DNA from 3 places in the Dyella sp. SG562 genome. Region 2 is predicted to be linked to each of the others. Evidence: predicted binding sites of a transcription regulator. Region 2 holds the regulator's gene; each other region holds the start of a gene.
What was found. The regulator FliA, encoded in region 2, starts transcription of late flagellar genes. The targets are predictions, from matches to a motif close to TAAAGTTTNNCNNNCNNNGGCCGATAA.

Region 1 (10,314 bases), on a different contig from region 2:
TCAGATCCATGCCCCAGAGTTCGGCGATCTGCCTGAGCGTGCGCCCGGCCATTTCCGGATGCGGCACCGATGCGGTGACGTCGATCTCGATGTCATCGGTGACCTGCTTCAGGTCGAGCGTGGACGAGCTGGCGATATAGGGATAGGCATCGCAGCCGACCGCATGATCGCGCTGCGCCGCCTCGATGGCGTCCAGTACCTCGCCCGCGCGGCCCCAGTTGGCGGCGCCGGCGCATTTCAGATGCGAAATCACCACCGGCGCCCGCGCCTGCCGGCCGATCCGGCAGGCTTCGTCGATGGCGCCGAGGATGCCGGTGAACTCGGTGCGCAGATGCGTCGCGTAGATGGCGCCGGCCGCCGCCAGCGGCTCGGCCAGCGCCATCACCTCCTCGGTGGTGGCGGCAAACGCATTGCCGTAGGCCAGTCCGGTGGACAGGCCCAGCGCGCCATGCGCCAGCGCCTCGCGCAGCTGGCCGCGCATGGCATCGATCTCCGCCGGCGTGGCGCAGCGGTCCAGCCGGTCCATATGGTTCTGGCGCAGCGAGGTATGGCCGACCAGGGCCGCCACGTTCACCGCCGGCTGCGCGCGCCCGATGGCTTCGACGTAGGCGGCGAAGGTGGGATAGGCAAACGCCTGCGCCGGACCGAGCAGGTTCATCGGGTCCGGCGGCTCGCCGCCCAGGGCGACGGGCGCGGCGCTGATGCCGCAGTTGCCGACTACCACAGTGGTCACGCCCTGCGACAGCTTGGGCAGCATCTGCGGCTCGCGGATCAGCTGCAGGTCGTCGTGCGTGTGCACGTCGATGAAGCCGGGAGCGAGCGTCAGGCCAGCGCCGTCGATTTCATCGATGCCGCGCCAGCGGCTGACCAGCGCGTGGCCGATCTCGGCGATGCGGCCGTCTTCGATGGCGACGTCGAACAAGGTGTCGTCCATGTCGGCGCCGCTGCCATCGACGATGCGGACGCGGCGGATAAGAGTGTGAAAGTGCTGCATGGCGATCCTCGGTCGGTAGGAAATATCTAGGCTGGTGCGTCGGTAGCTGCTGGTGGTGATGGAAAGATCTGACGGTTAATTCTGAAAATTGGATCGGTGCGATGGCGTCGGCGTTCGCGTGCGTTCAAGATCGATGACCGTTCGCCTATGATCAATTTTTTCCGTGACATCCCCCGGTATTTAGGACAATTCCCTATGCCCGACCGAAAGTCGCCGAGCGGCCTCATGGCCGCCACCGTCCATCCGCTCGACAAAGGCATCGGCGGGCTCGACGCGCCCTGTGCGCCGGAAGAGATCGCCGCGCGCGGCTGGAATCTGTTCGGGGAAGACCTCAGCCTGCCCGCGGCCGTGCTGTCGCAGCCGCGGCTCGAGCACAACCTGGCATGGATGCAGCGCTTCGCCGCCGAATACGGCGTGCAGCTCGCGCCGCACGGCAAGACCACCATGGCGCCGCGCCTGTTCGCGCGCCAGCTCGACGCCGGCGCCTGGGGCATCACGCTGGCGACGGCGCAGCAGGTGCGCGCGGCGTATGCGCATGGCGTGCGGCGCGTGCTGATGGCCAACCAGCTGGTGGGGCGGCGCAATATGGCGATCGTCGCCGAGCTGCTGGCCGATGCGTCGTTCGAGTTCTTCTGCCTGGTCGACAGCGTCGAACAGGTGCGGCAGCTGGCGGCGTTCTTCGGCGCGGCCGGGCAGCGCGTCCAGGTGCTGATCGAGCTCGGCGTGCAGGGTGGCCGCACCGGCGTGCGCGACGAGGCGCAATGGCAGGCGGTGCTCGAAGCGCTGGCGCAGGCGCAGGGCACGGTCAAGCTGGCCGGTGTGGAAGTCTACGAGGGCGTGCTGAAAGACGAGGCAGTGATCCGCGCCTTTCTGCAGCGTGCGGTCGAGGCCGTGCATGCCCTGGCGCGGGCGGGCCGCCTGGAACGCGCGCCGGCGGTGCTGAGCGGTGCCGGGTCGGCCTGGTACGACGTGGTGGCCGAAGAATTTTCCAAAGCCGATATCGGTGTGCCGCTCGATGTGGTGCTGCGCCCGGGCTGTTATCTCACGCACGATGTCGGTGCCTACCGCGCCGCGCAGACGCGCATCCAGGCGAGCAATCCCATCGCGCGACGCATGCAGTCCAGCCTGCTGCCCGCCCTGCAGGTGTGGGCCTACGTGCAATCCGTGCCGGAACCGGAGCTGGCCATCGTGGCGCTGGGCAAGCGCGATGCCGCCTTCGACGCGGGTTTCCCGCTGCCGGCCGCGCACTTCCGGCCCGGCAGCTCCGCCCCCGCGGCCGTGCCGGAGCACTGGGCGATCACCGGCATGATGGACCAGCACGCCTATCTGAAGATCGCCGCCGGCGACGATCTTCGCGTCGGCGACATGCTCGCCTTCGACATCTCCCATCCCTGCCTGACCTTCGACAAGTGGCGGCAGATTCCCGTGATCGACGATGCCGGCCAGGTGGTCGACATCGTGCAGACCTATTTCTGAGACGGCAGGACGAACAGCAATGACGCAGATCCTGGCCTTCGGCGAGCCGCTCGCCGAATTCAACCAGACCCGTCCGGACAGCGCCGCATGGCAGCTCGGCTACGGCGGCGACACCTCCAACTTCTGCATCGCCGCCGCGCGCCAAGGCGCCGAGGCGGGCTATATCGGCGCCGTCGGCGAAGACCGCTTCGGCGATGGCCTGCGCCAGCTATGGGAAGCGGAGCAGGTCGAGCACACCCATGTACTGACGGACGAACAGGCGCCGACCGGCGTGTACTTCGTGTCGCACGATGCGTCGGGACACCATTTCGACTACCTGCGCGCCGGTTCCGCCGCCAGCCGCTATGCGCCGGACCGGCTGCCGCGCCGGGCCATCGCCTCGGCGCGCGCGCTGCACCTGTCGGGCATCAGCCTGGCGATCAGCCAGAGCGCCTGCGATGCCGGCCTGGCCGCGATGGAAGAGGCGCGCGCGGCCGGCGTCATGGTCTCGTTCGACACCAACCTGCGGTTGCGCCTGTGGCCGCTGGCGCGGGCCCGCGCCGTCATGCGCGAAGCGCTGCGGATGTGCGAGGTGTGCCTGCCGAGCTGGGACGACGTCACCGCCTTGCTGGATTGCGACGACCGCGACTTCATCGTCGACACGCTGCTGGGCTACGGCGTCGAGCTGATCGCGCTGAAGATGGGCGCGCAGGGTTGCTACGTCGCCACGCTGCATCAACGCACCCTGGTGCCGGCGTACGCAGTGGAGGCGGTCGATGCCACCGGCGCGGGCGATTGCTTCGGCGGCGCCTTCGTCGCGCGGCTGGTGGCAGGCGACGATGCCGTGGCAGCGGCGCGCTATGCCAACGTGGCCGCGGCACTGTCGACCACCGGCTACGGCGCCGTCGCTTCCATTCCGCATGCCGCGGCGGTGTACGGGGCGCTGGAGAAATACGCCTGCGCTTCATGAGCGCAGGCCGGGCCCGATAAGCATCGCGCCATCGGCGTCATCCAGCGCGAGGGGCGCGGGTCACCGCGCCGGTCGCGGATGAACCGTCAGGATCGCCACCGCCGGCGAAGCCGGCACGACAGGCGCGGCATCGGGCAGGGTCGCGCCGGCCGTGGCGGCCACCGCCGGCCCGGTCTCCTGCAACAGCGACGACGCCTCCGCCTGCCTGTTCATCACGATGATGCTGATGCGCCGGTTGACCGGGTCGGCCGGATTGCTGCGGTCGAACGGCACTGAGGCGGCCAGGCCTACGACGCGGGCGATCTTGTCTTCGGTCAGGCCTCCGGCGAGCAGGGCGCGGCGTGCGGCGTTGGCGCGGTCGGCCGACAGTTCCCAATTGCTGTAGCGATGATCGCTGTTGTACGGCGCGTCGTCCGTATGCCCGGACAGGCTGATCCGGTTCGGCACGCGGTCGATGAAACCTGCCAGTTCCTCAAGAATCGTCATGGTGTACGGCCGCAGCTGGGCGCTGCCGATGTCGAACATGGGGCGGTTCTGCTTGTCGACGATCTGGATGCGCAGGCCTTCGGGCGTGATGTCCAGCAGCAGCTGGTCCTTGAACGGGGCCAGGGCCTGGCTGTTCTGGATCGCCGCCTGCAATTGCTGCATCAGGTCTTCCAGCCGCGCGCGTTCCTGCCGCCGCGCTTCTTTCTCGATCTCCTTCGGGTCCACGCTGGCCGCGATGCCGCCTTGGGCTTTGCCGCCGGGAGCGCGCGCCAGATCTTTCGCGCCACCGAGCTTGATCATGCTCGTGCTGGCGCCGCCCGGCCCGGTTTGTCCCGGTGGCGCCATGGTGGCGGTTCCCTGCGTCATGTTGGGATTCTTGAAATACTCGGAAATCGCCGCGCGCTGCTCGCGCGTGCCGGCGCCGATCAGCCACATCACCAGGAAGAACGCCATCATCGCCGTGACGAAGTCGGCGTAAGCCACCTTCCAGGCGCCGCCATGATGGCCGCCATGGCCGCGCCGCTTCACCCGCCGCACCACGATGGGCGGCAGCTGGCCCTGCTCGCTCATGCCGTGGCCTTGGCGCGCGGCGCCTTGAGGTGATCCTCCAGGTCCTGGAAGCCCGGGCGGGTGTTGGTGGAAAGCGACTTGCGCGCGAACTCCACGGCTACCTTGGGGTTATAGCCGCGCAGATTGGCCAGCAGGGCGATCTTCACGCACTCGAAGGCCTTGCCGTCCTCCTGCACCCGGTTCTCCATCGCCGCGCCGAGCGGACCGACAAAGCCGTAGCACAGCAGGATGCCGAGAAAGGTGCCGACCAGCGCGCCGGCGATATGCATGCCGATGCGCGAGGTATCGCCATCGAGCTGGGACATGGTGGTGACGATGCCGAGCACCGCCGCCACGATGCCGAAGCCCGGCAGGGCGTCGGCCAGCTTGGTCACCGCCAGCGCGGGCGCCACCGCCTCCTGGTGGTGCGCTTCGAGCTCCACCTCCAGCAACTGCTCCAGCTCATGCGGATTCATGCTGCCACCCACCATCAGCCGCAGGCAGTCGGTGGTGAATTCGATCAGGTGATGCTCGCGCAGCAGCCGCGGATAAGCCGAGAACAGCGGGCTGGACTGCGGGTCCTCCACGTGCTGCTCCAGGCTGAGCAGTCCTTCCTTGCGCATCAGGCTGAACAGGTCGTAGAGCATCGCCAGCAGATCCACATAATCCTGCTTGCGATACTTCGGCCCCTTCAGCAGCCCCAGCGCATCGCGCGCCGCCGCCTTCACCACCTTGGACGGATTGGCCGACAGAAACGCACCCAGCGCACCACCGCCGATGATCAGCAACTCATACGGCTGCCACAGCGCAAGCATCTGCCCATGCGACAACAGAAAACCGCCAAGCACGCATCCAAGCACCACGACGGCGCCGATCAGGACCAGCATATTCGCTCCGGGGGACGGAGCCTCTTGCTCCGTGTCCGGGTCTTATCGGCGCGGGGGTAAAAAAATTGAGCCGACCGGCGCCGTGATATGCGTGCTGGAAGAATGAGACGGGCGGTCAATCGCTCCCGTCCATGGCCCCCTAGACTCCGCCCATTCCAATCGCACAGGGGGGATTCATGGCTGACAAGCTGAGTTACGACCAGGCGCTGTATCAGGCCAGTGCTCTTATGGGTTGGATCGACAAGGTGGGGCGCGGACCCGGCATCGTGCGGGAGCGCGGCATGACCATTGCCGAGCTGGGACCTCCGGTGGCGCTGAAGCTGCAGACGTTGGACAGCGATATCGGTTCCTCGTGGGACCCGATGGATGGAGACAGGCAGTTGCGTGCGCGCGATCGCCTGGTGGACACGCTGAAGAGGATGCGGCTGCAGCCCGGGACGTCCTTCATGATCGATCCCTCGATGTGGAAAACCGATTGACCGGACAAAGCCAGGGGGAAGGACGGGGAAGCGAGGGAGGCATGGATGCCTCCATTTCCCCGCCCGCGTGGCGGCGGAGGCATCCATGCCCCGCGCGCAAGGATCAAAGCCTCTTGCGGAAACCCAGATAGACGTTGTGTTCGCGCAGATGTCCCTTCAGCTGTTCGTCGCGGGCGTGGGCGCGGTTGTCGAACAGATTCGGGTTCGTCGAAATGCGCCCCAGATCGACCTGTCGATAGCCGAGTTCCAGGTGCATGCCTGCCGCGATGCGTAGATCCGCACCGGCGCCCACGGCGTAAGCGGCGCGCACATTCCGGTGCGGTTCGAACGCCCGCTCCGGGCGGGTCTGCCAGCCGGACGCCGTCGTCACCGCCACACCCGCACCGAGCATGCCGTAGAGCGACAGGTTTCGCGTCAGCGGCCAGCTCGCGTAGCCGTTGAGCATGAGCCGTTGCGTGCGGGTATGCAGCACGTTGTCATTGGCGGTGAATGGCGCCCAGCGTCCGACATGGCGCGCGTCCGAAGGCAAGCTGTATTCCAGCTCGGTGCGGAAGGGCGACTGGTATTGATAGCCCAGGCCCAGGGAGCCATTGAGTGAGTGCGCCGACTTCGGATGCTGTGTGCGATGGGTGACGCGTGGGCTGGTGAGGGTCATGTCCGAGAGTTGCCGATCGGAGTCGAACAGCTTGATGGTTCCGTAAAGCCCCTGCTCCTGAGGGGCGGCCGTGGCCGCAACCGTTGCGGTCAGCAGCAAGCCGGCAATGATGCACTTCGTCATGCGTTACCTCGCTGTTAAAAGTGCGGGCAACGTATAGAAGAGGCTGTCATGCGCCCTACTCGAATTATCCAGAGATGGGTGTTGGTCCGGCGTTGCTTCGGCGGAGCCTCTCCGAAAAATCGCGTCACGCTTCCGGTAACGCAGAACTAGGGAACACCCTAGTAATAACCCCCGGGGATTAGTCCTACATTCGGCTCCATCGCGCATAGCCCCCGGCAAGGAGCGACTCCGATGACTTCGACCAGCGGCGTAGGCGGCAGCGACTCGCAGAACAACGCGCCATCGCTCGGCGATCAAGCAGCGAATCCCCATGGCGGCACGCCGCAGGCGGATGCCGTCGCGGGCACTACGCTGAGCATTCCCGCGGCGACAGTGGGCCTTGACTTCAGCCACACGGTGGCGCCTGGCGAAACGGTCGACGCACTGGCTGCGCGCTACAACGTGGACGCCAATGCCATCCGCGCCGCCAACCCGGATCTGCTGCAGCCGGCGGGCGGCAGCTTCGATTTCACCTCGTCGGTGCCCGAGCTGCAGGACGCGGTCAAGGACGTGCAGCCATGGGCCGGCGTCAGCCTTACCGTCCCGGCCGCCAATCCGCGCATGGTGATGGAACACACGGTGATGCCGGGCGAGACGATCGAATCGATCGCCAAGGACTACGACGTCAAAGCCACCGACCTGCGCCAGGCCAATCTCACGGCGCTGGCCTTGCAGAGCATGCTCACCGCGCCGCCGTCGATCGAATCCGGTCCGGGCAGGCTCGGCCTGATCGATACCTCCAAGCTCACGGGCGTGCAGCTCACCGTGGCGCAGACCTATAACAAGTACGGCGCCGCCATCGAAGGCCTGGCGGACGAGGCCGGCATCAAGGTCAAGGACGTGCTCGGCATCATCACGCAGGAAACGGGTGGCGCGATCGACCCCCATGCGCGCATGACCATCCGCTTCGAAGCGCACAAGTTCGACCAGGCGATCGATCCTTCCCTGCAGCCGGAATTCGATCTGCACTTCCAGTACAACCAGGCGAAGGGGCTGGGCTACAAAGGACAGAAGTTCAATGCCACGGGCGATCCGGACGATTGGCATGCGCTGCATCCGACCGGTACCGCCAAGGACCAGGACATCAACTGGTCGGCATTCAATTACGCCTATGGCATGAACCCGGAGGCCGCCGCGTCCTCCATCTCGATGGGGCCCGGCCAGGTGATGGGTTTCAACCATGCCACCGTGGGTTACGCCAGCGCGGACGCGATGTACCAGTCGCTGAAGGACAGCGCCTACAACCAGTTCGCCTCGATGACCGATTTTATCGGCGCCAACGCGTCGATGAAGAAAGACCTCAACGACGGCGATTACGACGCCTTCGCCAAGGCCTATAACGGCGGCATTGCCGGCTACGGCGACCACGTAAAGAGCTATGCGGACGCGTTCGACACCATTACCGCCGGCATGCAGCCGACGGGTGCGCCGGCCGCTACGGGTCCCGTTGCCGCGCCGTAAATAGAACGCCAAGGCCGATGGAGGCAGCCAGCCGTGCCGGCTGCCTCGCATGCACTGATTACTTCTTCGCCGCCTTGGCCGCGGCTTCCTCTTCCGCGTCGGCCTTCAGATAAGCGGCATAGCCCTTCGCCTCATCCGCCTGCGTGGTGATGTGCAGCGTCACCTCGTCGCTTACCTGCGGCACGAACTTGCCTAGGCCGAAGTCGGAGCGCTTCAGCGTCGCCATCGCCTCGAAGCCCACCGCCGGCAGTTTCAGCCGCGGGTTCTCGCCCACCTTGTTGATGGTGACATCCAGCGTTACCGGCCTGGTGATGCCGTGCACGGTGAGGTTGCCCGTCACCTTCAGCTGGTTGGCCATGGCGGTGGTCTCGACCTTGGTGCTCTTGAAGGTGGCGGTGGGGAAGCGGGCCAGGTCGAAGAAGGCGGGAGAGCGCAGGTTCTCGTCCAGGTCGGGGATGCCGCTGCTCAGGTTGGCCAGAGGAATGGTGACCATTACCGAAGCCATGCGCGGATTGGCGGGATCGAACTCCAGCGTGCCCTCGACGCGGGTGAACTGCGCCGTGGGGTTGGCGAAGTCCAGGTGGCTCCAGCGAAGGGTGCCCATGGAGTGGTTGGGCTCCAGCGTATAAGTGGCCGCCCAGAGCGGGCAGGCGGCGAGGGCGAGCGCAAGGGCGAAGGCGGTACGGCGGATCATGGGCAGGGCTCCAGGGCTGAGGTCGGCGCGGGGCCGATCGTGGGTCTCCAGCACGCATTGGCGTGCCTCGGCACCGTGCCGGCGGCGGCGCGGGAAGTCCTGAAAAAGCGTCTGAATTGGCCTGAAGAGTTCTGAAGCAAGGCCGGGTTGCCTTCGGTTGTGGCCCGCAAACGTTGATGCGACTATCCGGCGGCTTTCCCCAAGGTGGCGATAAACAGTGAGTTACGTGCCCTCCGACCCCGAGCGCTCGACGCGCGCAACCCTGCGCATCGGCGACTGGATCGTCGACCCGATGGCCGACCAGCTGTCGCGCGACGGCAACATGCTGCGCGTCGAAGCCCGCACCATGCGTCTGCTGCTGTGCCTGGCGGACCGCGCCGGCCAGGTGGTCAGCATCGACGAACTGCTCAACGAGGTCTGGGCGGGAGTGATCGTCACGCCGGATTCGGTCTACCAGGCGGTGACGTCGTTGCGGCGCTTGCTGGGCGACAATCCCAAGCAGCCGGCGTATATCGCCACCGTGCCGCGGCGGGGGTATCGGCTGATTGCGGCGGTGCAGGCCTTGCCGGACAAGGCGGGCGCGTCCGTTGAAACGCTCGCGACGAGCGCGGCGAAGCCGGAGCCGCCCAGGGTTCCCAGACAGGGGCGAGGCGCACTGGTCGGCTCAGCCCTGGCGCTCGCCGTGATCCTGCTGTCCTGCGGCGCCATCTCCGCCTACTGGCTGCTGCGCGACCATCCCGCCGCGCAGGCCGCTCGCGGCGCCCGCTCCATCGCCGTGCTGCCCTTCCTCGACCTCACCGACAAGATGAACGAGGAGCCGTTCGCCGACGGCATGACCGAGGAGCTGATCGACCAGCTCAGCAAGTTCCCCGGCATGCAGGTGTCCGCGCCGACCTCGTCGTTCTATTACAAGGACAAGCAGGTGCCGGTGGCGGATATCGCCAAGTCGCTCGGTGTCGCCTACGTGCTCGACGGCAGCGTGCGGAAGTCGGGGGATACCATGCGCGTGGCGGCGCGGCTGGTTCGCGCGGCGGATGGGTTCGTGGTGTGGTCGGCGACGTACGACCGGCCCTTGGGCGACAAGCTCAAGGTGCAGGATGAGATTGCCGGCGAGGCGGCGAAGGCGCTGACGCCGGCGATTCGATAATTAGGTCCGCACCTCTCACCTTCGTCATTCCGGCGCAGGCCGGAATCCAGTGGCGATATCGACTGGTTTTCGCGAGAAGCCATCCAGCTCTATCGCGAAAACCGCGCACTCCCGCCACTGGATTCCGGCCTGCGCCGGAATGACGGTATTAGGCTCCGTTGCCGGAGTCGGTTGCGCAGCGGCTCAATGAAGCTGTTTTTTGTGGCTTCGAACCGAACGTCACGAAGCTCGCCGCCGCCAGCACCCACGCGCCGATGCCGCCATACAGCATCACCCAGTGGAAGCCCTGGACCAGCGCGTCGTGCGCCGGCGCACCGTAGGAAGAGAGATTGCCGGCGGCGATCTGGTTGGCGATATCGCGCAATGCCGACGCAT
Region 2 (10,314 bases):
GCTGGTGGAGCGCTTGGCCGGCACCGGCGCGGGCGCGGTCGCGCTGTTGGTCTGTACCGGCTGGATCTGCTTGTTGTTGCCGTTGAAGGCTTCGATGATCGACTCGGACATCACGCGGTACTTGCCCTCGTTCACCACCGACACCGCGTACATCACCACGAAGAACGCGAGCAGCAGCGTCATCAGGTCGGCGTAGGGGATCGCCCAGGCCTCGTGATTGACGTGGTCCTCGTGCTTCTTCTTCCTCATGTGAGGTAGCCCTGCAGGCGGCTTTCGATCTGGCGCGGGTTGTCGCCGCGGGCGATCGAGACCAGGCCTTCGATGATGATCTCGCGCATCTTGCCCTGCTTGTGGATCATGCCCTTCAGGCGCGAGGACATCGGCAGCATCAGCAGGTTGGCCAGCGCCACGCCGTAGATGGTGGCGACGAAAGCCGCGGCGATGCCGTGGCCCAGCTTGCTGGGGTCGGCCAGGTTCTGCATCACGGCCATCAGGCCCATCACGGCGCCGATGATGCCCATGGTCGGCGAGTAGATGCCGGCCTGCTCGAACACTTTCGCGCCGGCCAGGTCCTCGTGCTCGCGCGTGTCCTGCTCCACTTCCAGCACGCCGCGGATCGCTTCCGGCTCGCTGCCGTCGACCAGCAGCTGCAGGCCCTTGCGCACGAACGGATCCTGCTCGGACTCGATCTGCGGCTCCAGGCCGAGCAGGCCCTGGCGGCGCGAGATCTCGCTCCAGCCGATCACGCGGCTGATCAGATCGTTGGGCACGTGCCTGGGCGGCTTGTAGATCATCGGCAGCATGCCCATCGCATGCTTGAGCACCTTGCCCTGGGTCTGCACCAGCAGGGCGGCGATGGTGCCGGCAAAGACGATCACGAAGGCCGCGGGGTTCCACAGCGCTTCCACGCTGGAACCCTTGAGGATGGTGCCGAGGATCACGACCACGAAGGCCAGGATCGTGCCGACGATGCTAACCAGATCCATGTCAGACCACCGCTTCTAAGGTTGGGGATAGCCGCGGCGCCAGCTGCCACGGACCGCCTTCGCCGGCCAGGCCCGCCAGGTCCAGCACCAGGGCCAGGCGCCCGTCTCCGGTGATGGTCGCGCCGGCCACGCCGGCGGTGCCGGCGAACAGCGGGCCCAGCGGCTTGACCATCACGTCCTCGCGGCCGAGCACGTCGTGCACCAGGCAGCCCAGGCGCTGGTGGCCGATATGCAGCACCACCACGTGGCGGCCCGCCGTCGGCGCGGCCGCCGACCATGCGGCCAGGTCGCCCAGCGGCAGCGCGCGGTCGCGGTGCGCGGCGATCAGGCTGCCGTCGAGCAGGCGGTCCTGCCCGGCGGAGAGTTCGAACACTTCGTCCACGTTGCTCAGCGGCATCGCGAACAGGCGCGCGCCGACGCGCACCATCAGCACGCGCACGATCGCCAGCGTCAGCGGCACGGTCAGCTCAAGCTCGCTGCCCTGCCCCAGCTTCGAGCGCACCTGCAAGGTGCCGCCCAGTTCGGCCACGCGCGTCTTGACCACGTCCATGCCGACGCCGCGGCCGGAGATGTCGGACACCTGCGCGGCGGTGCTGAAGCCTGGGCGGAAAATCAATTCCAGGCATTCGGTCTCGGACAGGCGCGCGGCCTGCGCCGCGTCGATCACGCCCTTCTCCACCGCCTTGCGGCGCAGGATGTCCGGATCCATGCCGCGGCCGTCGTCGGCCACCACGATCACGATGCGCTCGCCGCGCTGGCTGGCCGCGAGGCGCACGCGGCCCTTGCGCGGCTTGCCGGCGCTTTCGCGAACGTCCGGCGTTTCCAGGCCGTGGTCGACCGCGTTGCGCAGCAGGTGAATCAGCGGATCGGCCAGCGCCTCGACCAGGCTGCGGTCCAGGTCGGTGTCCTCGCCTTCCAGCACCAGCTCGATCTCCTTGCCGAGCTGGCGGGCGAGATCGCGCACGATGCGCGGGAAGCGCTGGAACAAGCGGCCCACCGGCTGCATGCGCATGCCGAGCACGGCGCCCTGCAGTTCGTCGGCCACGCGATCGAGTTCGCCGGCCGCGGTGTTGAACGGTTCGTCGCCGCTGCTGGCAGCGAGGCTCAGCAATCGATTGCGCACCAGCACCAGTTCGCCGGCGCGGTTGACCAGCGCATCGAGGCGGCCGGTGTCCACGCGCACGGTGGCTTCCGGCGGCGGCGCGGCCTTTGCCGCGGCTTTGGCCGGCGCGGGCGCTGCGGCAGCCTTCGCCGCGGCGCCGGGTGCGGCGCCCTTGCCATGCAGGCTGTCGAGCAGCGCTTCGAATTCGCTGTCGTCGATGGTGCCGGCCGACGGCTGCACCGGCGCGCCGGGCGCCTTGCCCTTGCCGTGCAGGTTGTCCAGCAGGTTTTCGAATTCGGCGTCGTCGATCGTCTCGGACGCCGGCGGCTGCACCGGTGCGCCCGGCGCGCCGCCCATGCCGTAGAGACTGTCGAGCAGCGCCTCGAATTCGCTGTCGTCGATGGTGCCGCCCTCTTCCGCCGCCGGCGCGGGTGCCGGCACGGGGGCGGGCGCCGGAGCCGGCGCTCGTGCCGCATGCGGCTGCAGCCGCACCAGCAGCGCCGCGGGCGCCACCGGCATGTCGCCGGACGCGGCGAGCGCGGCCATCATCGCGTTGACCAGGTCCAGCGCTTCCAGCAATGCGTCCATCCGCGCCGCATCGATCAGCACGTGGCCGGCGCGCGCTTCGTTGAGCAGGTCCTCGGCGTGATGGCACAGCTGCACCATCGGGTCGATGCCGAGGAAGCCCGCGCCGCCTTTCACCGTGTGGAAGGCGCGGAACACCGCATTGAGCAGTTCGGCGTCGCGCGGCGCCTCCTCCAGCGCCACCAGCTGTTCGCCCAGGCGCTGCACCAGTTCCCCGGCCTCGACCAGGAAATCGTCGCGCAGCTCGCTGTCGAGTGACGGATCCATCGGAACCCCGCGCTCAGAAACCGAATTCGCTGAGCAGACGGTCCGCCTCGTCCTGGCTGTTCACCTTGGCCGCGGCCACCGGCGCTTCGCCGCCGGCCAGCGCGCCGGTGAGGCGCACCAGTTCCAGCAGCGAGGACTCCACGCTGCCGATAAAGGTGGACACTTTCTTGATGCGCTGGCCGGACAGGTCCTGCCACGACTGAGCCATCACCATGTCCGACAGCCCTTCGCGGCACTGCCCGGCAAACTGCCGCGCCTGCGTCGCCAGCTCCGCCGCTTCGCCACCGCCGGCCAGCACGGCATCGGCGCTGCTTTCCAGCGCGCTGGCCTGCGGGCGCATGCGCTCGGCGAAATCGATGCTGCGATGGGCGGCCTTGGCGCTCATCTCCAGCACGTCGTGCAGATGCTGGCGCGCGTCGGCCACGCTGCCGGGCACGCCTTCCTGGGCCAGCTCGCCGCCGAGGCGGCGCACGGCTTCGTGCAGGTCGCGGGCCAAGAGGCCCAGCGCGCGGAACAGGTGCTGCTCGCGCTGGCGCACCATGGTGTCCAGCGCCATCTCGAAGGCGGCGCCGTCGGGGCTGGCCAGCAGCTCCTGCACTTCCTGCGGCAACGCCGCGCTCATGGGGGTAATCATCACGGCGCTCATGCGCTTGCTCCTTGCGCGGCGAGCCGCTCGAAGATCTTGTCCAGCTTTTCCTTCAGCGTGACCGCGGTGAAGGGCTTGACGATGTAACCGTTCACGCCGGCCTGGGCGGCGGCGATGATCTGGTCGCGGTTGTTCTCGGCGGTGACCATCAGCACCGGCAGGCCTTTCAGCGCGGGCTCGGCGCGGATCGCGCGCAGCAGGTCGATGCCGGTCATGTTCGGCATGTTCCAGTCGGTCACCACCATGTCGAACGACTGCTGCTTGAGCACCGCCATGGCATTGACGCCGTCGTCGGCTTCCTGGATCAGCGCATTGGTGAAGCCCAGCTCCACCAGCAGGTTGCGCACGATGCGCCGCATGGTGGAGAAGTCGTCCACCACGAGGATTTTCATGTTCTTGTCCAACGTCGGCTCCAGGGGTCCTAGTGGGGTTTGAGGGGTGTGGTTCGGAGCTCAGCGCGTCGCCGCGGCCGCGGACTTCGTGCCGCCGCGGCGCCCGCCGCCGGCGCCCTTGGCGTCTTCGGCTTCGCGCCAACCGGTCATCCGCGCCCGCAACCGGATCAGCGCCTGCCCATGGATCTGGCACACCCGCGATTCCGTCACGCCGAGCACGGCGCCGATCTCCTTCAAATTCAGTTCCTGCTCGTAGTACAGCGACATCACCAGCTGCTCGCGCTCCGGCAACCCGCCGATCGCTTCCACCAGCGCCCCGCGCATGCCTTCCTGCTCGAAGCGGTCCTGCGGCCCCAGGCCTTCCTGGTCGGCCACGTCGAGCGCGGCGCCGTCCTCGTCGTCCTCCGGCGCGGAGAGGCTGAGCAGGCGCGCGCTGGCCGCGTCGGCCAGGATCTGGTGGTACTCCTGCGCGTCGATGCCCAGCCGCCGGATGACCTCGGCGTCGGTGGCGTCGGCGCCCGTTTCGTTCTCGATCTGGCGCACCACCTCCGACACTTCGCGCAACTTGCGGTGCACCGAGCGCGGCGTCCAATCGGTCTTGCGCAGCTCGTCCAGCATGGCGCCGCGGATGCGGATGCCCGCATAGGTCTCGAAGCTGGCCATGCGGTCGGTCGCATAGTTCCGCGCCGCTTCCAGCAGGCCGATCATGCCGGCCTGCACCAGGTCGTCCACGTCCACGCTGGGCGGCAGCCGGCCCATCAGGTGATAGGCGATACGGCGCACCAGCGGAGCGTGCCGGCGCACCATCTCCTCCGTGCTTTCGCGTTGCAGTTGCAGATATTCGGAAGCCACGCTCATCTCACACCCCCCTCGCGTACCGGGTCCGGCGCCATGGCGACCTGCCCTCCAAAAAAGGCGATGCGGTCGCGACCCGTGCGCAGGGGTTCTCCCCATGTATCGACCGCACCCGCCATTTGCTTGAATCCCCGTGCGGACCGGCTGGCCGGCCACAGATCCACCACCGCGCCCTGGCGGCGGATGGCCTGGCGCAGGTGTTCGTCGTAAGGAACCGCGCCCATGAAATCCAGCGCCACGTCCAGAAACCGGTCGCACACGCGGGCCAGCTTCTCGTACAGCTGCCGCGCCTCGCCGGCGTGGCGCACCATGTTGGCCACCACGTGGAAGCGCCGTACGCAGAAGTCGCGGCTGAGCACCTTGGTCAGCGCGTAGGCGTCGGTGAGCGAGGCCGGCTCGTCGCAGACCACCAGCACCACGTCGTCGGCCGCCGCGGCGAACATCACCACGTTGTCGGCCACGCCGGCGGCGGTGTCCACGATCAGGAATTCCGGCGGATCGGGCAGTTCGTCGAAGGCGCGGATCACCGCGGCGTGCTCGCGCGTATCCAGCTGGGCCAGGCGGCGCGCGCCGGAGCCGGCCGGGATCACCTTCAGCCCGTGCGGCGCCGGCAGCATCAATTCGCCGAGCGAGCAGCTGCCGTCCAGCAGGTGGCCGATATGCCGCGACGGCTGCAGGCCGAGCAGCACGTCCAGGTTGGCCAGGCCCAGGTCCGCATCCAGCAGCGCCACCTCGCGCCCGGCCATGGCCAGCGACATGCCGAGGTTCACCGCCACGGTGGACTTGCCCACGCCGCCCTTGCCGCCGGCCACGGCGATCGCGCGGCAGCGGCGCGGCGGAGCGGCGGGCAGCGAATGGCCCGCGCCTGCGGAGAGCGGGCGCACGTCATCGTTGCCGGAAGAATGAAAAGCCGAGAACAGATTGCTCAGGCCCCAGGCCTGGTCCATCGCCAGCGTGGTCATCGTGCACCCGCCACGGCCAGGCCGAAGCGCTCGGCCATATAGCCTTCGTCCACCGCCGGCGCATTGCCCTTGAGCACCTGCGCGGCGCGGCAGACCAGCACGCGCGCATCGGCGGTGGCGAGGTCTTCGGGCACGCGCTGGCCGTCGGTGGTGTAGTCCAGCGGCAGCCGGTGGCGGATCAGCGCGGACAGCGCGCCGCCCAGGCTGGGCGCTTCGTCGAGCTTGGTGAGGATGCACGCCTGCGGCTGCTGCGGCAGGAAGGCGCGCACCATGTCGTCGATCGCCTGTGCCTGCGCATTGGCGGCCAGCACCAGGCAGGTGCGCAGTTCGCCGGCGGCGCGCAGCAGTTGCATCTGCTGCTCCAGGCGCGGATCGCTGCCGGCCACGCCGGCGGTGTCGACCAGCACCACGCGGCGGCCGCGCAGCACGTCGAGCACTTCGCGCAGGCTTTCGGCATCGTGCGCGGGAAACACGCGGGTGCCGAGCAGGCGGCCGTAGTGCTCCAGCTGCGCGGCGGCGCCGATGCGGTAGTTGTCGGTGCTGACCAGGGCCACCTGCGAAGCGCCATGGCGCAGCACGGCGCGCGCGGCGAGCTTGGCGATGGTGGTGGTCTTGCCCACGCCGGTCGGTCCGACCAGGGCCACCACGCCGCCGCTGGCGGCGACGTCGTAGCCGGTGACGGCGAGGCTGCGGCTGAGCACGCCCAGCGGCAGATAGCGCGCCTGGTCGGCGCTGAGGCGGTCGGGCAGTTCGTCGGCGAGGCGGCGCGCCACGTCCGGCTCGATGCCGATGCGCGTCATGTCGCGCAGCACGCGGCCGCGCAGCGGATGGCGGCGCTGCAGGTCGTTCCATGCGAGCGAAGCCATCTGAGATTCCAGCAGTTCGCGCAGGCTGCCCAGCTCGGCGCGCATGCGCGCGGTGTCGAGCGCGGCCTGCTCCACCATCGGATGCAGCGGGGCCGGTTCGGCGGGTGCGGCGGCGGGTTCGGGTTTTGCCGCGGCGACCGGTGCGGCGGCGACGGGCGCGGCAACCGGCGCTACCGGTGCACGCTGCGCGGGCGCGGCAACGGGAGCCACCGGCGCGGGCGCCGGCGCACGCCGCGGCTTGGGCGGCAGCACCGGCGGTTCCGCCGCGCGCTCGCGCACGATGCGCACTTCGGTCGGCAACGGTTCGCCCGAGCGCGCGGCCTCGCGCACCAGGGACTCGTCATAGTCGACGGCGGCAATGATCTCCACGCCCTCGTCGAGACGGCGCGTGGAAAGAATGACCGCGTCGGGGCCTTGTTCCTCGCGCACTTCGCGCATGGCCTGGCGCATGTCCGCAGCTACGAAACGCTTGATCTTCATCGGTCGGTTCGATCCCTAGTTCCAGCGCCGGATCAGCGTCCCAGCGCCTGCACCAAACGCACCCGACGGTTGTCGGGCACCTCGTTGTAGGCCAGTACGTGCAGGTTCTGTGCCACGTGGCGGGTGAAGCGCGCGAGCCACGGCCGCAGCTGCGGCGCGACCAGCAGCACGGCCGGTTCGCCGCCCATTTCCTGGCGGCGCGCGGCGTCGGCGACGCCGCTCTGCAGGCGGTCGGCCAGGCCCGGTTCCACCGCGGCGCCCGCCACGCCGCCATTGGCCAGCGAACCGAGCAGGATCTGCTCCAGTTCCGGCGCCAGCGTGATGACCGGGATCTCGGTGCCCAGGCCGGCGATCTCCTGCACGATCTGGCGGCCCAGCGCCACGCGCACGGCGGCGGTGAGCGCGCCGGGATCCTGACTCTGGCCCGCGTGTTCCGCCAAGGATTCGACGATGGAACGCATGTTGCGGATCGGCACCCGCTCGGCCAGCAGGTTCTGCAGCACCTTCACCACCACGCCCAGCGACATGCGCTTGGGCACCAGGTCTTCCACCAGCTTCGGCGCGGCGGCGGCGAGGCGGTCCAGCAGCTGCTGCACGTCCTGGTGGCTGAGCAGTTCGTGCGCGTGGCCCTGCAGGATGTGCGACAGATGCGTGGCCACCACGGTGGCGGGGTCGACCACGGTGTAGCCCAGCGCCTGCGCGTTGTCGCGCTGGCCGGATTCGATCCACACCGCTTCCAGGCCGAAGGCCGGATCGCGCGTGGCGATGCCTTGCAAGCTGCCGTGCACGCGGCCGGGATTGATCGCCAGCAGGCGCTCGTTGTGCACCTCGGCCTCGCCCATCGGCACACCCATCAGGGTGATGCGATAGGTGTTGGGGCCCAGGTCGAGGTTGTCGCGAATGTGCACCGGCGGCACCAGGAAGCCCAGCTCCTGCGACAGCTTGCGGCGCACCGACTTGATCCGCCCCATCAGCTCGCCGCCCTGGTTCTTGTCCACCAGCGGGATCAGGCGATAACCCACTTCCAGGCCTACCGGATCGACGCCGGCGACATCTTCCCAGCCCAGCTCCAGGCGCTCGGCCGGCGCCGCGGCGGGCGCGGCTTCGGCGATGGCTTCCTCGGCCAGCCTGGCGCGCGTCTCGCGCTCGCGCTTGAGCATCATCCACGCGGAGCCGCCGCAGATCGCGCCCAGCAGCAGGAAGGCGATGTTCGGCATGCCGGGCACCAGGCCCATCACGCCCAGCACCACGCCAGCCACCGCCAGCGCGCGCGGCTGGCCGAACACCTGGCCGAGCACCTGCTTGCCCATGTCCTGGGCGCGCGAGACGCGGGTGACGATCACCGCGGTGGCGATCGACAGCATCAGCGCCGGCACCTGCGCGACCAGGCCGTCGCCGATGGTGAGCAAGGTATAGGTCTTGGCCGCGTCGCCGGCGCTGAGGCCGTGCTGCATCACGCCGACGAAGAAGCCGCCGACGATATTGATCACCAGGATCAGGATGCCCGCCGTGGCGTCGCCGCGCACGAACTTGGAGGCGCCGTCCATCGAGCCGTAGAAGTCCGCTTCCTCGCGCACTTCCTGGCGGCGCTCGCGCGCCTGTTCCTGAGTGAGCAGGCCGGCGTTGAGGTCGGCGTCGATCGCCATCTGCTTGCCGGGCATGGCGTCCAGGGTGAAGCGCGCGGTCACTTCGGACACGCGCGTGGCGCCCTTGGTCACCACCACGAAGTTGATGATGGTGAGGATGGCGAACACCACCAGGCCCACCGCGAAATTGCCGCCGATGACGAACTCGCCGAAGGCCTCGATCACCTTGCCCGCCGCGCCCGGGCCGTTATGCCCGTGCAGCAGCACCACGCGGGTGGAGGCGATGTTCAGCGCCAGGCGCAGCAGGGTGGCCATCAGCACCACGGTGGGAAACGCGGCGAATTCCAGCGGCCGCATCACGTAGATCACCGCCAGCAGGATCACCAGCGACAGCGCGATGTTGAAGCTGAACAGCATGTCCAGCAGGAACGGCGGCATCGGCAGCATCACCATCGCCAGCGCGGCCAGCATCACGATGGGCGCACCGGCCCCGCGGCGGGTGATCTGCTTGAAGGTGTCGAACGCGCTTGCGCTTGCGGCAGCCATGGAGCGGTGTCCTGGAAAGAATCAGCGGTAAGGGCCGAGCAGGTCCGGATCGACCTGCGGCGAAGGAGGCACGGGCGGCGCGTCGCCATGCGCGACGGCCTGGCGCAGCTGGAACACATAGGCCAGCACCTGCGCCACGGCGACGTAGAGCGCGGCGGGAATCTCGCGGCCGAGTTCCGTGGTGGCGTAGAGAGCACGCGCCAGCGGCGGCGCTTCCACCATCGGGATGCGGTGCCCGGCGGCGACCTGGCGGATCTGCATGGCCAGCACGTCGGCGCCCTTGGCGACCACGCGCGGCGCGCGCATGCGGCTCTCGTCGTATTTCAGCGCCACGGCGAAGTGGGTGGGGTTGGTCACCACCACGTCGGCCTTGGGCAGCTCCTGCATCATGCGGCGGCGCGCCAGCTGGTGCTGCACCTGGCGGATGCGGCCCTTCAGTTCCGGATTGCCTTCGCTTTCCTTGTTCTCGTCGCGCAGCTCCTGCTTGGTCATGCGCAGGCGGCGGCCGTGGTCGTAGCGCTGGTAGGCCGCATCGATGCCGCCGATCAGCGCCAGCATGGTGCCGAACAGCAGCGCGGCATGACCCAGCTGCGACAGCGACAGCGCGATGCCTGCGCCGACCGTGCCGCGCCCGGTGGCCTGCATGGCGTCCTGCCGGTGCCACAGGAACCAGGCCAGCGAGGCGCCGATAAACACCAGCTTGAGCAGCGATTTCGCCAGTTCCACCGCGCCGCGCATCGATACAAGACGACCGAGGCCGGCGATGGGATCGAGCCGGTCGAATTTCGGCTCGAGCGCCTGCGCACTGAAACTGAGGCCGCCCAGCAGCAAAGGGGCGGCGAACGTGGCCAACATCGTCGCCACCGCGACCGGCGTGATCAGGGCCATTGCTTCGCGCAGCGCCGCAGCGAGCACGCGCGCCGGCAGCTCGCCGGAGAACAGCGCTTCGCGGCTGTAGCCGAAGCCCAGTTCGTAGACACGCTTGGCGTGCACGAACGCGCGCTCGCCGCCGCTCATCAGCGCGGCGACACCCGCCAGCAC
Region 3 (10,314 bases), on a different contig from region 2:
GCCACCGTCATCACGTCGCCTTCCTTGCGTCCGGCCGCCTGCGCCACTTCCCTGGTGTAGCGCGCCACGTGGGTGATGCGCGAGTTCTCGAACAGCGACACATACAGCTGGGCGGCCTGCTCGGCCTGGTCGTTGAACCACAGGAACGGGGTGATGCGCTGGAAGCGGGCGGTCATGGCTGGATCCTCTTGAGTGGATGGCAAAGGGCGCCGCGGTGGCGTTCCATCCAGGCGACGAACCAGGAAAAGCGAAATCGACAAGGGGACGGAAAAATATTTCCGCCCCCTGCGCCGCGAGCTTCAGCGCGCGAAATCGATCCCGGCCAGGCCTTGCGCCTTGGCCTGCGCCAGCACGTGGGCCACCGCCTGGTAGGCGGCGCCGTCGGCGGCATTGATGACCAGGCGCGGCGGTGCGGCCTGCTGCGCGGCGACGGCCAATTGTGTGTCGAGCTGCGCCTGGTCGATCGGCGTGTCGTTCCAGTACAGCGAACCGTCGGCCTGGATCGCCAGGCGGATCGGCTCGGCCGCCGGCAGCGCCTTGCCGCCGGCGGTGGGCAGGTCGATGCGGGTGCGGTGGGTGATCACCGGCGCGGTGATCATGAAGATGATCAGCAGCACCAGCAGCACGTCCACCAGGGGCGTGACATTGATGTTGGAGATGGCACTGCTTTCGGCACGGACAGAGAAAGCCATGTTCTTCCTCCTGGGCGAAGCGTCGATGTGGACTTGCGGATGCCGCAGCCAATGGGGGATGCCGCGGCGAGTGCAGGTTACTGCGGCGCACGCGGAGCTTGCCATGGGGGGCGCCGCGGCCACGCGGGATGAACCATCCGGGACGGGGCCAGTCTCATCGTGGTGGTCATGAAGCAGATGAGGTGCGCGGCAGTGAAGAAGCAGCAGAACTCGTACGGTGCGTGGCTGGTGGCGGTGGTCGTGGTGGCGGCGGCGATTGCGGGCGGCGTGTATCTCTGGCGCAAGGGACTGCAAGGCGCGCAGGAAGCGCCGTCCGCTCCGGCCGCCGCGGCGAGCAGCGGGATGCCGGCGCCGCCGTCGTCGGCGATCGGCCATCCCATCGCCGATGCGGGGCCGGCGTCTGCCTCCACCGCGCCGCTGCCTGCGCTCGACGGCAGCGACGGCACCGTCGCCGACGAACTCGCGCAGCTGGGTGGCGACGACCTCACCGGCCTGCTGCTGCGCGAGCAGATCATCCCGCGCATCGTCGCCACCGTGGATGCGCTGCCGCGCCAGAGCGTGGCCACGCGCATCCTGCCGCTGCGCACGCCGCGCGGCGCCTTCGCGGTGGACGAACAGGAAGGCAGCATCGAACTGTCGCCGCGCAATGCGGAACGCTATGCGCCCTACGTGCGCGTGGCCGAGGCGGTGGACGCGCGCAAGGCGGTGGCCTGGTACGTGCGCTACTACCCGCTGTTCCAGCAGGCGTACCGCGAGCTGGGCTATCCGCGCGGCTACTTCAACGACCGGCTGGTCGCGGCGATCGACGACATGCTCGCCGCGCCCGACAGTACTGTGCCGGTCGCGCTGGTACGCGGCGATACCTATTACCGGTTTGCCGATCCTTCCCTGCAGGGGCTTTCCGCGGGGCAGAAGCTGCTGCTGCGGATGGGGCCGGAGAATGCGGCGAAGGTGAAGGCGAAGCTGCGGGAGATCCGCGCGGCGCTCGCAGGACAAGCGCCGCAGCGGGGAACTCTTCTCCCCTCCGGGGAGAAGATGCCGGCAGGCAGATGAGGGGCGGGTGCTCGCGGTAGCGCTGCTGCGGAGCAAGGAAAAGCTTTGAGCGCTTTGTACGACCCTCAGCTCACCGCTCCGACCGGCCCCTCACCCCAGCCCTCTCCCCGGAGGGGAGAGGGGGGTATGTTGAGGTGATCGGGATGTGCAGCCCCCAGACCGAACTCTTCAGCCCTCTCCCCGAAGGGGAGAGGGGGCAGAGTGCTGGCACTTTGCGACGTTTCTTATCGCTGCTCGCCAACAGCGTGCTGTAAAGTCCTTGGCCGTCCCGCGGCGCAAGGCAGCTCGACGGGCTTGCATTTCTATACTTTCTGGTTCAATAATTCGCGCCTCGCCGAGGCTCCCATTGCTGCCGCCACGCCAGCCCGTCCTGGCCGTTCCGGCTGCTCCGCCCCGGCCACCCGCTTCCGCTCTCGCAAGGAAACCCCACCCCATGAATACCCGGCTTTTCGGGGCGGCGCTCATTCTGGGCCTGCTGTCGGCCATCGGGCCGTTCGCCATCGACATGTACCTGCCGGCGCTGCCGACCATCCGCGAGGCGCTGCATACCGACGTCGACACCGCGCAGCTGAGCCTGATGGTGTTCTTCGCGGCGGTGGGCATCGGCCAGCTGATCTACGGGCCGGTATCGGACATGGTCGGCCGCAAGCCGCCGATCTACTTCGGCCTGGTGCTGTTCGCGCTGGGCAGCATCGGCTGCGCGATGGCGCCGGACATCCACACGCTCATCGCGTTCCGCTTCGTGCAGGGCCTGGGCGCCTGCGCCGGCATGGTGATCCCGCGCGCGATCGTGCGCGACATGCACACCGGCCACGACGCCGCGCAGCTGATGTCGCTGCTGATGCTGGTGTTCAGCGTGTCGCCGATCCTGGCCCCGCTCACCGGCAGCCTGGTGATCCGCCTGGCCAGCTGGCGCGGCATCTTCTGGACGGTAGCCGTCGCCGCCGTGTTCGGCCTGGTGCTGGCGGCGACCGCGCTGAAGGAAACCCGGCCGCGCGAAGCGCGCGTGGCGAGCAACGTGCGCAGCGCGCTGTCGGCCTACGGCACCCTGCTGCGCGATCCGCACTACCTGGGCCTGGTGTTCATCTGCTCGTTCGGCGTGGCGAGCTTCTTCGCTTATCTGGCCAATTCGTCCTTCGTGCTGATCGACCACTACGGCCTGTCGCCCACCCTGTACGGCCTGGCGTTCTCGGTCAATGCGGTGGCGTTCATCGGCGCGGCGCAGTTCACCGGCGGCCTGGGCAAGCGCTACGGCCTGCCGCGGCTGGTGCGCACCGCGGTGGTGGGCTACAGCGTGGTGATGGTGGCGCTGCTGCTGCTCAATCTCGCCGGTATCGACAACCTGGGCGTGCTGATGGCCCTGCTGTTCGTCGGCTATGGCTTCCTCGGCCTGGTGATGCCCAGCTCCGCCGTGCTGGCGTTGGAAGAGCACGGCAAGATCGCCGGCACCGCCTCGGCCCTGCTCGGCACCATCCAGTTCGGCACGGGCGCCGTGGTGATCGGCGTCGTCGGGCGTTTCCTGGATGGCACGGCGCGGCCGATGCTCGCCGGCATCGCGGCCTGCTCGGTGATCGCGCTGGTGCTGGCGCAGCGCACGCTGCGCCACCGGCCCGCACCGGTGGCGGAAGCGTCGGCGGACTAAACGATCAAGTCAGCACGGTGTGGGCGTGGAACGGCAGCAGGGTGGCGCCGGTCCGCGCCACCGCCGGTTCGGCCAGTTCGAGCTTGTCCTTGCGCGCATCGAGCACCACCAGGATGCGGCCGGAGGCGATCTCGTCGCGGAAGCGGCGATGGATCACGTCCGGCACCTCGCTGCCGATCAGCGCGCCGGTCCAGCAGCCCACCGCGGCACCGGCCACCGCCGCGAAGCCGGCGCCCGCCAGGGGCACGCCCAGCGGCGGCACGGCGGCCGCCAGCAGGCCCAGCAGCAGGCCGGAACCGCCGCCGCAGGCCACGCCGCGGATCGCCGAGGGCACGAAGTCGGTGCGGCCGGTCATGCGGTGATCGGGGATCCTGGCCAGCTCGATATCGTCGCGGGCGACGAAGCAGATGTCGCTGTCGTCGATACCGGCGTCGAGCGCGGCGCGCATCGCGGCGCGCGCCGCGTCCACATCGGGCGTGCTGAATACGCAGCGGGTCTTCATGGCGACCTCCCGCCGGCGAACCGGCGCGGTGAGCCCCGCGCGGTGCGGTCGTCCGGGCCGCCGCGCGAGGCGTGGCTTCCTGCCGCGTATTGTTGGCCTGCTTGAGTAAGCAGGGCGTGCGCTGCTTGTTATCGCCGCGTGGCGCCCCCGGCGCCGCATGGCTTGCGCTAAGGTGCGCGCCGATGCACAGCGGATGCCGCCATGACACCGAACGTCTTTGACTCGCCCCAGCTGGACCTGCTGGGCGGCCAGGCCGAGCCCGCGCAGACCCACCGCCTGTTCTTCGCCCTGCTGCCGGACGAGGCCACGCGCGCCGCTTTCGCCGGCGTCGCCGACATGCTGAAAGCCGGCCAGCCCGGCCTGCGCCTGCGCTGGGTGTCGCCGGCGCGCTACCACGCCACCGTGCATTTCCTGGGCGACCATCCGATGCTGCGCGACGACATCGTGCAGGCCGCCACCCGCGCCGGCGATGCGCTGCAGGCCGGTGCCTTCGAATGGACGCTGGACTACGCGGCCAGCTTCCACGGCCGCGAACCGCCCTGCATCCTGCGTTCGCGCGAGGTGCCCGCGCCGCTGCTGCAGCTGTGGAGCCAGCTGCGCGAAGGCCTGATCCGCGCCGGCCAGGGCGCGCATCTGTCGCGCACGTTCACCCCGCACGTCACCCTGGGCTACAGCCGCGGCGGCCTGCTGCCGGAGCTTCCGGTGGGGCCGCTGGCCTGGCGCGTGCAGCAGCTGGCGCTGGTGCACAGCGTGGTCGGGCAGGGCGATTACCGGCTGCTGCACAGCTGGCCGCTGGCCTGAGCGGAGGTGCCGAAGGTCCTGGCTCCCGGCCCGCGGTTTAGGCGCACAATGCCGCTCCCAACCCACCGCGGAGTCCCGTCATGCGCACGACCGTTCTCGCAGCGTTGATCGTCCTCGCCCTGCCGCTGGCCGCCGCGGCACAGCCGCCGAAACCCGCCGGCGCCATGCCCGCCAACGTCGCCGCCGCGGTCGCCGACCCGGCGCGCAAGGCGGACGCCGCCAACGACGCGCGCCGCAAGGGCGGCGAGCTGCTGGCCTTCGCCGAAGTGAAGCCCGGCCAAAGCGTGGTCGACCTGATTCCCGGCGGCGGCTACTTCACCCGCTTGTTCAGCGCCGCCGTCGGCGACGGCGGACATGTCTACGACGTGTGGCCCAACGAGTATGCGCAGGAAGCCGATTCCGACGTAAAGGCCTCCAACGCGCTCGCCGCGCAGCCGCACTACAAGAATGTCAGCGTGCTGCTGCAGCCGGGCAACCAGTTCAGCGTGCCCAAGCCGGTCGACATGGTGTTCACCTCGCAGAACTACCACGACTACCCGGACAAGTTCATGGGCAAGATCGATCCGGCCGTGCTCAACAAGCAGGTGTTCGATGCGCTCAAGCCCGGCGGCCTGTTCGTGATCGTCGACCACGTGGCCGAAGCCGGCTCCGGCATGCGCGACACCGACACCTTGCACCGCATCGATCCGGCCATCGTCAAGAAGCAGGTGGAAGCGGCGGGCTTCGTGTTCGACGGCGAAAGCAACGTGCTGCGCAATCCCGCCGATCCGCACGACATCAAGGTCTTCGACAAGGCCATACGCGGGCATACCGATCAGTTCGCGTACCGGTTCCGCAAGCCGGGTTGAGCGCTTGAGCGGCTCTGAAGAACAAGCGCCGGGAGGCTCCGCGCCTCCCGGCGATCCACGGCCGGTAAGGCCCATCGAACCCGACGCGCTCGACTGCTGCGGCGAGGGCTGCGTGCCCTGCATCTACGATCTGTACGAAGCGGCGCTGGACCGCTACAAGGCGGCGCTGGCGGAATGGCTGGAACGCCATCCGGAAGCGCCCAAGGATCAGTAGCCTTTTTCGCGCGGCACCGAATCGAACTGGTGCTGCAGATCCTGCTGGCAGCGCGCGACCTGCGCCGGTGCGAAGCGCGCCGGCCAGGCTTCGCTGAGATCGGGCATGGCGTCGAGCGCGCGATGATCGCGCAGCAGCTGCGCCATCGACAGATAGTGCGCCACGTGCAACGTCTTGCCGAGCGGAGACAGCGTTTCCGGCGCCTGTTCCTGCGCATGTTCGGACAGCGCCTGGATCACCGCGTCCGGCAGTTCCCAGTGGCGCGCGGCGCGCAAGGTCAGGCTCGCGCCCAGCTGGGCGCAGCCTTCGAGGAAGGCGGGGCTCAGCGTCTCGGGCGCGGCAATCTCTTCCATGCTCAGCAGATGGATCACCGCACCGGTGCCGGTATTGCACACGATGCCGGCCAGGTAAGCCTCGAATGGATCGCAGCCGGCGAACTTGCCGAGAAACGCGCTGGCATGCGCGCAGCGTTCGGCGTGATCCCACAGCCGCTGTCCCGCCACCAGGCCGTGCACGCCGGCGCTGGCCTGCAGGATCGGTTTCATCATGTGCTGGGTCGCCACGCGGCGCAGCCCGTCCTGGCCCAGCAGCACCACCGCGTGCTGCAGGCTCTGGATCGAATGCAGGGTGCGGTAGTAGATGCTGCGGCTGACCCGCATCACTTCGCCGACCAGCATCGGATCGCGCCCGACCAGGCGCGCCAGCTCGGCGCCGGCCACGTCGTCGTTCTTCAATGCCAGCAGCAGCTGCGGCAGCACCGCGGGCAGGCGCGGCAGGCTGCGCACGTCGAAGCGCTCGGCCACGATCTGCAGGCGCCGCAGCAGGGCGGCCTCGTTCGGGTTGGCGCCCTGGCGCGCGTCGGGCAGGCCGAGCATGAAGCGCTGGAAGCGTTCGGCCAGCGCGGCCAATTCCGGCGCGGGGGCGGGCGCAGGCGCTGCCAGCGGAGCGGCCGGCGCCCTGGCCGGGCGCTGGAACTGCGCGCGCGCCAGCGGCTGTACGGCGGGCAGGGGCGAGGGGGCGAAGAAGCGCCTTAGCCAGTACATCGTGTGGTTCTCCCCTGCTGCCGCGGACGCGGTCTCCCCGCCGGGTTATCGGCTGCCCGGATCGAAGCTGTAGAGCATGGGCCGCCCGCGTCGCCGGCTCTGCAGGCCGGTCGACATTTTCTGTACCGGGGAGGCTGGCAATGCCCCGGTCCGCCCCCAGATCGGGAGCTTCGCCGCGAGGACACTCCATGATTCCGTTTTCCGTACTCGATCTGGCGCCGGTCACCCAGGGCAGCACGCCGGCGCAGGCCTTCGCCAACAGTCTGGACCTGGCCCGCCTGGCCGAGCGCCTGGGCTACCGGCGTTACTGGCTGGCCGAGCACCACAACATGCCCGGCATCGCCAGCGCCGCCACTTCGGTGCTGATCGGCCATATCGCCGGCGGCACCTCGAGCATCCGCGTCGGCGCCGGCGGCATCATGCTGCCCAACCACGCGCCGCTGCAGGTGGCCGAGCAGTTCGGCACGCTGGCTTCGCTGTATCCCGGCCGCATCGACCTGGGCCTGGGCCGCGCGCCCGGCACCGACCAGCCGACGGCACGCGCGCTGCGCCGCTATTACGAGAGCGCCGATGCGTTCCCCGAAGACGTGCAGGAGCTGCTGAGGTATTTCCAGCCGGCGCAGGCCGGCCAGCCGGTGCGCGCGGTGCCCGGCGCGGGTATCGACGTGCCGGTGTGGATCCTCGGCTCCAGCCTGTTCGGCGCGCGCCTGGCCGCGGCGCTGGGCCTGCCGTATGCATTCGCTTCGCACTTCGCGCCGGATGCGATGGACGAGGCACTGGCGTTGTATCGCCGCGATTTCCGCCCGTCGGAACACTTGGCGCGGCCGCACGCGATGCTCGGCATCAACGTGATCGCGGCCGAAAGCGATGCGCAGGCGCGCAAGCTGTTCACCACCCAGCAGCAGAGCTTCATCAATCTGCGCCGCGGCATGCCGGGGCTGATTCCGCCACCGATCGACGACATCGAGAGCTACTGGACGCCGACCGAGAAGTTCGGCGTGGAGCGCGCGCTGGCCTGTTCGGTGGTGGGCGATGCGCGTTCGGTGCGGGAGGGCTTGCTCGCGTTTATCGGGCGTCACCAGCCGGATGAGCTGATGATCACGGCGAATGTGTTCGAGCATGCGCTGCGCCGCAGGTCGTACGAGATGGTGGCGGCGATCCGCGAAGAACTCACCGCCGCGGCCTAGGCGGATCAAGCCGGCGTAGGTTGGGGTGAGCCGCAGGCGAACCCCAACATCGCAACATCCAAACGCACCGCATTGTTGGGGTTTGCCTGCGGCTCACCCCAACCTACGCCGTGCGGTCGACGCGTTTCTGCAGCGCCATCGCCGCCGCCGGATTCAGATGCTTCGCCGCACTGATGAAATAAACGAACACATCGCGCGGCTCCGCCTTCGCCAGCGGCGCCGCGAAATGCGGCAGCTCTTCGCAATCCTCGCCACGCGCCCAACGCTGCGCACGATCCGCCCACTCGTCCAGCGCTGCCGCCGGATAACCCGTCGCCTCGCCATCCGCACTGCGCATCAACCGCGCATAAGCGAAGTCTCCGGTCAGGTCGGCGATATTCGGATACTCCGGCGAGTCGGTGTACACGGTGGGAATACGCCGCTCACGCGCCAGCGCCACATACGCATCGCTGAGAAAACTGCGATGCCGCACCTCCAGCACGTGGCGCAGCGGCTTGCCGTTCAACTGGCGCGGCAGCAGGTCGAGAAACGCGGCGATGTCGTCCGCGTCGAACGCGCGCGACGGCGGCAGCTGCCACAGGATCGGCCCCAGCCGGTCGCCCATTTCGGCCAGGCCGCCGTGCACGAAACTGTCGATGCCTTTGCCGGTGGCCGCCAGGCGCTTGCCCTCCGTGACATAGCGCGGCGCTTTCAAGGAAAACACGAAGCCTTCCGGCGTCTCCGCCGCCCAGCGGCCGTAGGTCTCGGCCTTCTGCGCACCGTAGTAAGTGCCGTTGATCTCGATCGCGCGCAGGTGCCGGCTGGCGTATTCCAGCTCGCGCCGCTGCACCAGTCCTTCCGGGTAGAAATTCTTGCGCCAGGGTGCGTAGTTCCAGCCGCCGATGCCGGTGCGGATGCGTTCGGCGCGGGGCGTGGCGCTGCTGAAGAGATCGTCCATCGGGTCGGGTCGCTGGCTTGGCGGGGCGCGGTGGCGGGGCGGCGATGATGCCATGGCGGCGCGTGAACCCGCGGTCGTGACTTCAGGCACGCGCCGCGCGCCGGGGCGAAGCGTATCCAGGCGCATCGCCGTTACGGCATCGACGGATCCGTCCATGAAACCGTTCGCTTACGCCCTGCTGTCGCTGGGTCTTGCCGTGGCGGCGAACGCCGTGGCCGATACACGCGACACCGTGCCGGAAATCTTCGCGCCGGGCGTGGTGTCCGGCCCGGCCAACGAAGACTCCGCCGCGTTCTCGCCGGACGGCCACACCGTGTTCTTCGACCGCATCAGCTGGCCGAACGCGGTGATCCTGGAATCGCACAAGATCGGCCACGCCTGGTCCGAGCCGCGCATCGCACCGTTCTCCGGACAATGGCTGGACCACGATCCGGCGATGGCGCCGGACGGCTCCTTCATCGTGTTCACCTCCAACCGTCCCGACACGCCCGGCGGCAAGGCGCTGGATGGCGTGATGGCGAACGGCAAGGTGCAGCATGCGGCGGGCGGGCATCTGTGGCGCGTCGAGCGCAAGGGCGACGGCTGGGGCGAGCCGGTGCGGCTGCCGGATGCGGTCAACAGCAGCACGCGCACCTATGCGCCGAGCGTTGCCGCCGATGGCAGCGTGTATTTCCAGCGTCCGGGCGACGACGACGAGTTCCGCCTGTACCGCACGCAGTACCGCAACGGCACCTACGAGGCGCCGGAGCTGGTGGTGCTGGGCGACGCGGCCGCGCACAAGCTCGATCCGGCGATCGCGCCCGATGAGTCTTTCATCGTGTTCGACGCCGATTACGCGGGGAAGGGCAAGGCCGACCGCCTGTACATCGCCTTCCGCGAAGGCAGCGGCTGGGGCGCGCCGGTCGACCTGGGCGATGCGGTCAACGTCGGCGACCCCTGGGGCGCGCACCTGGGGCCGGACGGCCGCACGCTCTACTTCAGCAGCCATCGCGCGGAGAAAGTGAGCTATCCGCGTTCGCATGAGCAGGCCGAGAAGGACCTGGCGCGCATGCAGGCCTGGGACAACGCCAGCGAAAACATCTGGTCGGTGTCGCTGGCGCCGTGGCTGGAAAGCCGCGGCAAGCCCGCGCACGACTGAGTTGGCAGGCGCCCCGCGGCGGCTGTGACTTTCCGCGCTGGCGCCGGCGCGGCTTTGCCGCGATAGTTGGCCGCTTTCGCCAAGCTGGAGCCGACGATGTCCCGACGAGTCCTGTCCCCGCGCCTGGCCTGCTGCGCCGCGCTGCTGGCCTTTGCCGCTTCCCCGGTCTGGGCGCAGCCGCCGCTGCCCGATAGCGCGCCGGCCGCCTCCGCCAGCGCGGCGCTGCCCGCGCAATTGCAGGACTTCACCGCCTACGT

Region 1: motA (flagellar motor stator protein MotA) is a predicted target of FliA. The motif match lies at 5,384-5,410, and genes of this name have one in related genera.
Region 3: FHW84_RS08060 (HDOD domain-containing protein) is a predicted target of FliA. The motif match lies at 6,841-6,867, and genes of this name have one in related genera.

Annotation. Positions count from the first base shown of each region.
Region 1 is NZ_JAAOYS010000002.1:744,454-754,767, forward strand. Features, by position in the region: gene FHW84_RS06790 (D-aminoacylase) at 1-994, opposite strand, end outside; gene FHW84_RS06795 (amino acid deaminase) at 1,220-2,470, shown strand; gene FHW84_RS06800 (sugar kinase) at 2,490-3,419, shown strand; gene motB (flagellar motor protein MotB) at 3,480-4,475, opposite strand; gene motA (flagellar motor stator protein MotA) at 4,472-5,341, opposite strand; gene FHW84_RS06815 (hypothetical protein) at 5,518-5,820, shown strand; gene FHW84_RS06820 (outer membrane beta-barrel protein) at 5,924-6,598, opposite strand; gene FHW84_RS06825 (N-acetylmuramidase domain-containing protein) at 6,830-8,098, shown strand; gene FHW84_RS06830 (YceI family protein) at 8,157-8,792, opposite strand; gene FHW84_RS06835 (winged helix-turn-helix domain-containing protein) at 9,010-9,939, shown strand; gene FHW84_RS06840 (MFS transporter) at 10,088-10,314, opposite strand, start outside.
Region 2 is NZ_JAAOYS010000007.1:214,325-224,638, reverse strand. Features, by position in the region: gene motD (flagellar motor protein MotD) at 1-249, opposite strand, end outside; gene FHW84_RS14725 (flagellar motor protein) at 246-986, opposite strand; gene FHW84_RS14720 (chemotaxis protein CheA) at 988-2,940, opposite strand; gene FHW84_RS14715 (protein phosphatase CheZ) at 2,954-3,586, opposite strand; gene cheY (chemotaxis response regulator CheY) at 3,583-3,990, opposite strand; gene FHW84_RS14705 (RNA polymerase sigma factor FliA) at 4,039-4,836, opposite strand; gene FHW84_RS14700 (MinD/ParA family protein) at 4,833-5,795, opposite strand; gene flhF (flagellar biosynthesis protein FlhF) at 5,792-7,141, opposite strand; gene flhA (flagellar biosynthesis protein FlhA) at 7,174-9,273, opposite strand; gene flhB (flagellar biosynthesis protein FlhB) at 9,295-10,314, opposite strand, start outside.
Region 3 is NZ_JAAOYS010000003.1:232,053-242,366, forward strand. Features, by position in the region: gene FHW84_RS08020 (VOC family protein) at 1-176, opposite strand, end outside; gene FHW84_RS08025 (biopolymer transporter ExbD) at 300-692, opposite strand; gene FHW84_RS08030 (DUF3014 domain-containing protein) at 861-1,745, shown strand; gene FHW84_RS08035 (multidrug effflux MFS transporter) at 2,179-3,387, shown strand; gene FHW84_RS08040 (hypothetical protein) at 3,392-3,889, opposite strand; gene FHW84_RS08045 (2'-5' RNA ligase family protein) at 4,091-4,690, shown strand; gene FHW84_RS08050 (class I SAM-dependent methyltransferase) at 4,771-5,538, shown strand; gene FHW84_RS08055 (oxidoreductase-like domain-containing protein) at 5,543-5,752, shown strand; gene FHW84_RS08060 (HDOD domain-containing protein) at 5,746-6,795, opposite strand; gene FHW84_RS08065 (LLM class flavin-dependent oxidoreductase) at 6,984-7,982, shown strand; gene FHW84_RS08070 (DUF72 domain-containing protein) at 8,086-8,919, opposite strand; gene FHW84_RS08075 (PD40 domain-containing protein) at 9,074-10,057, shown strand; gene FHW84_RS08080 (serine hydrolase) at 10,154-10,314, shown strand, end outside.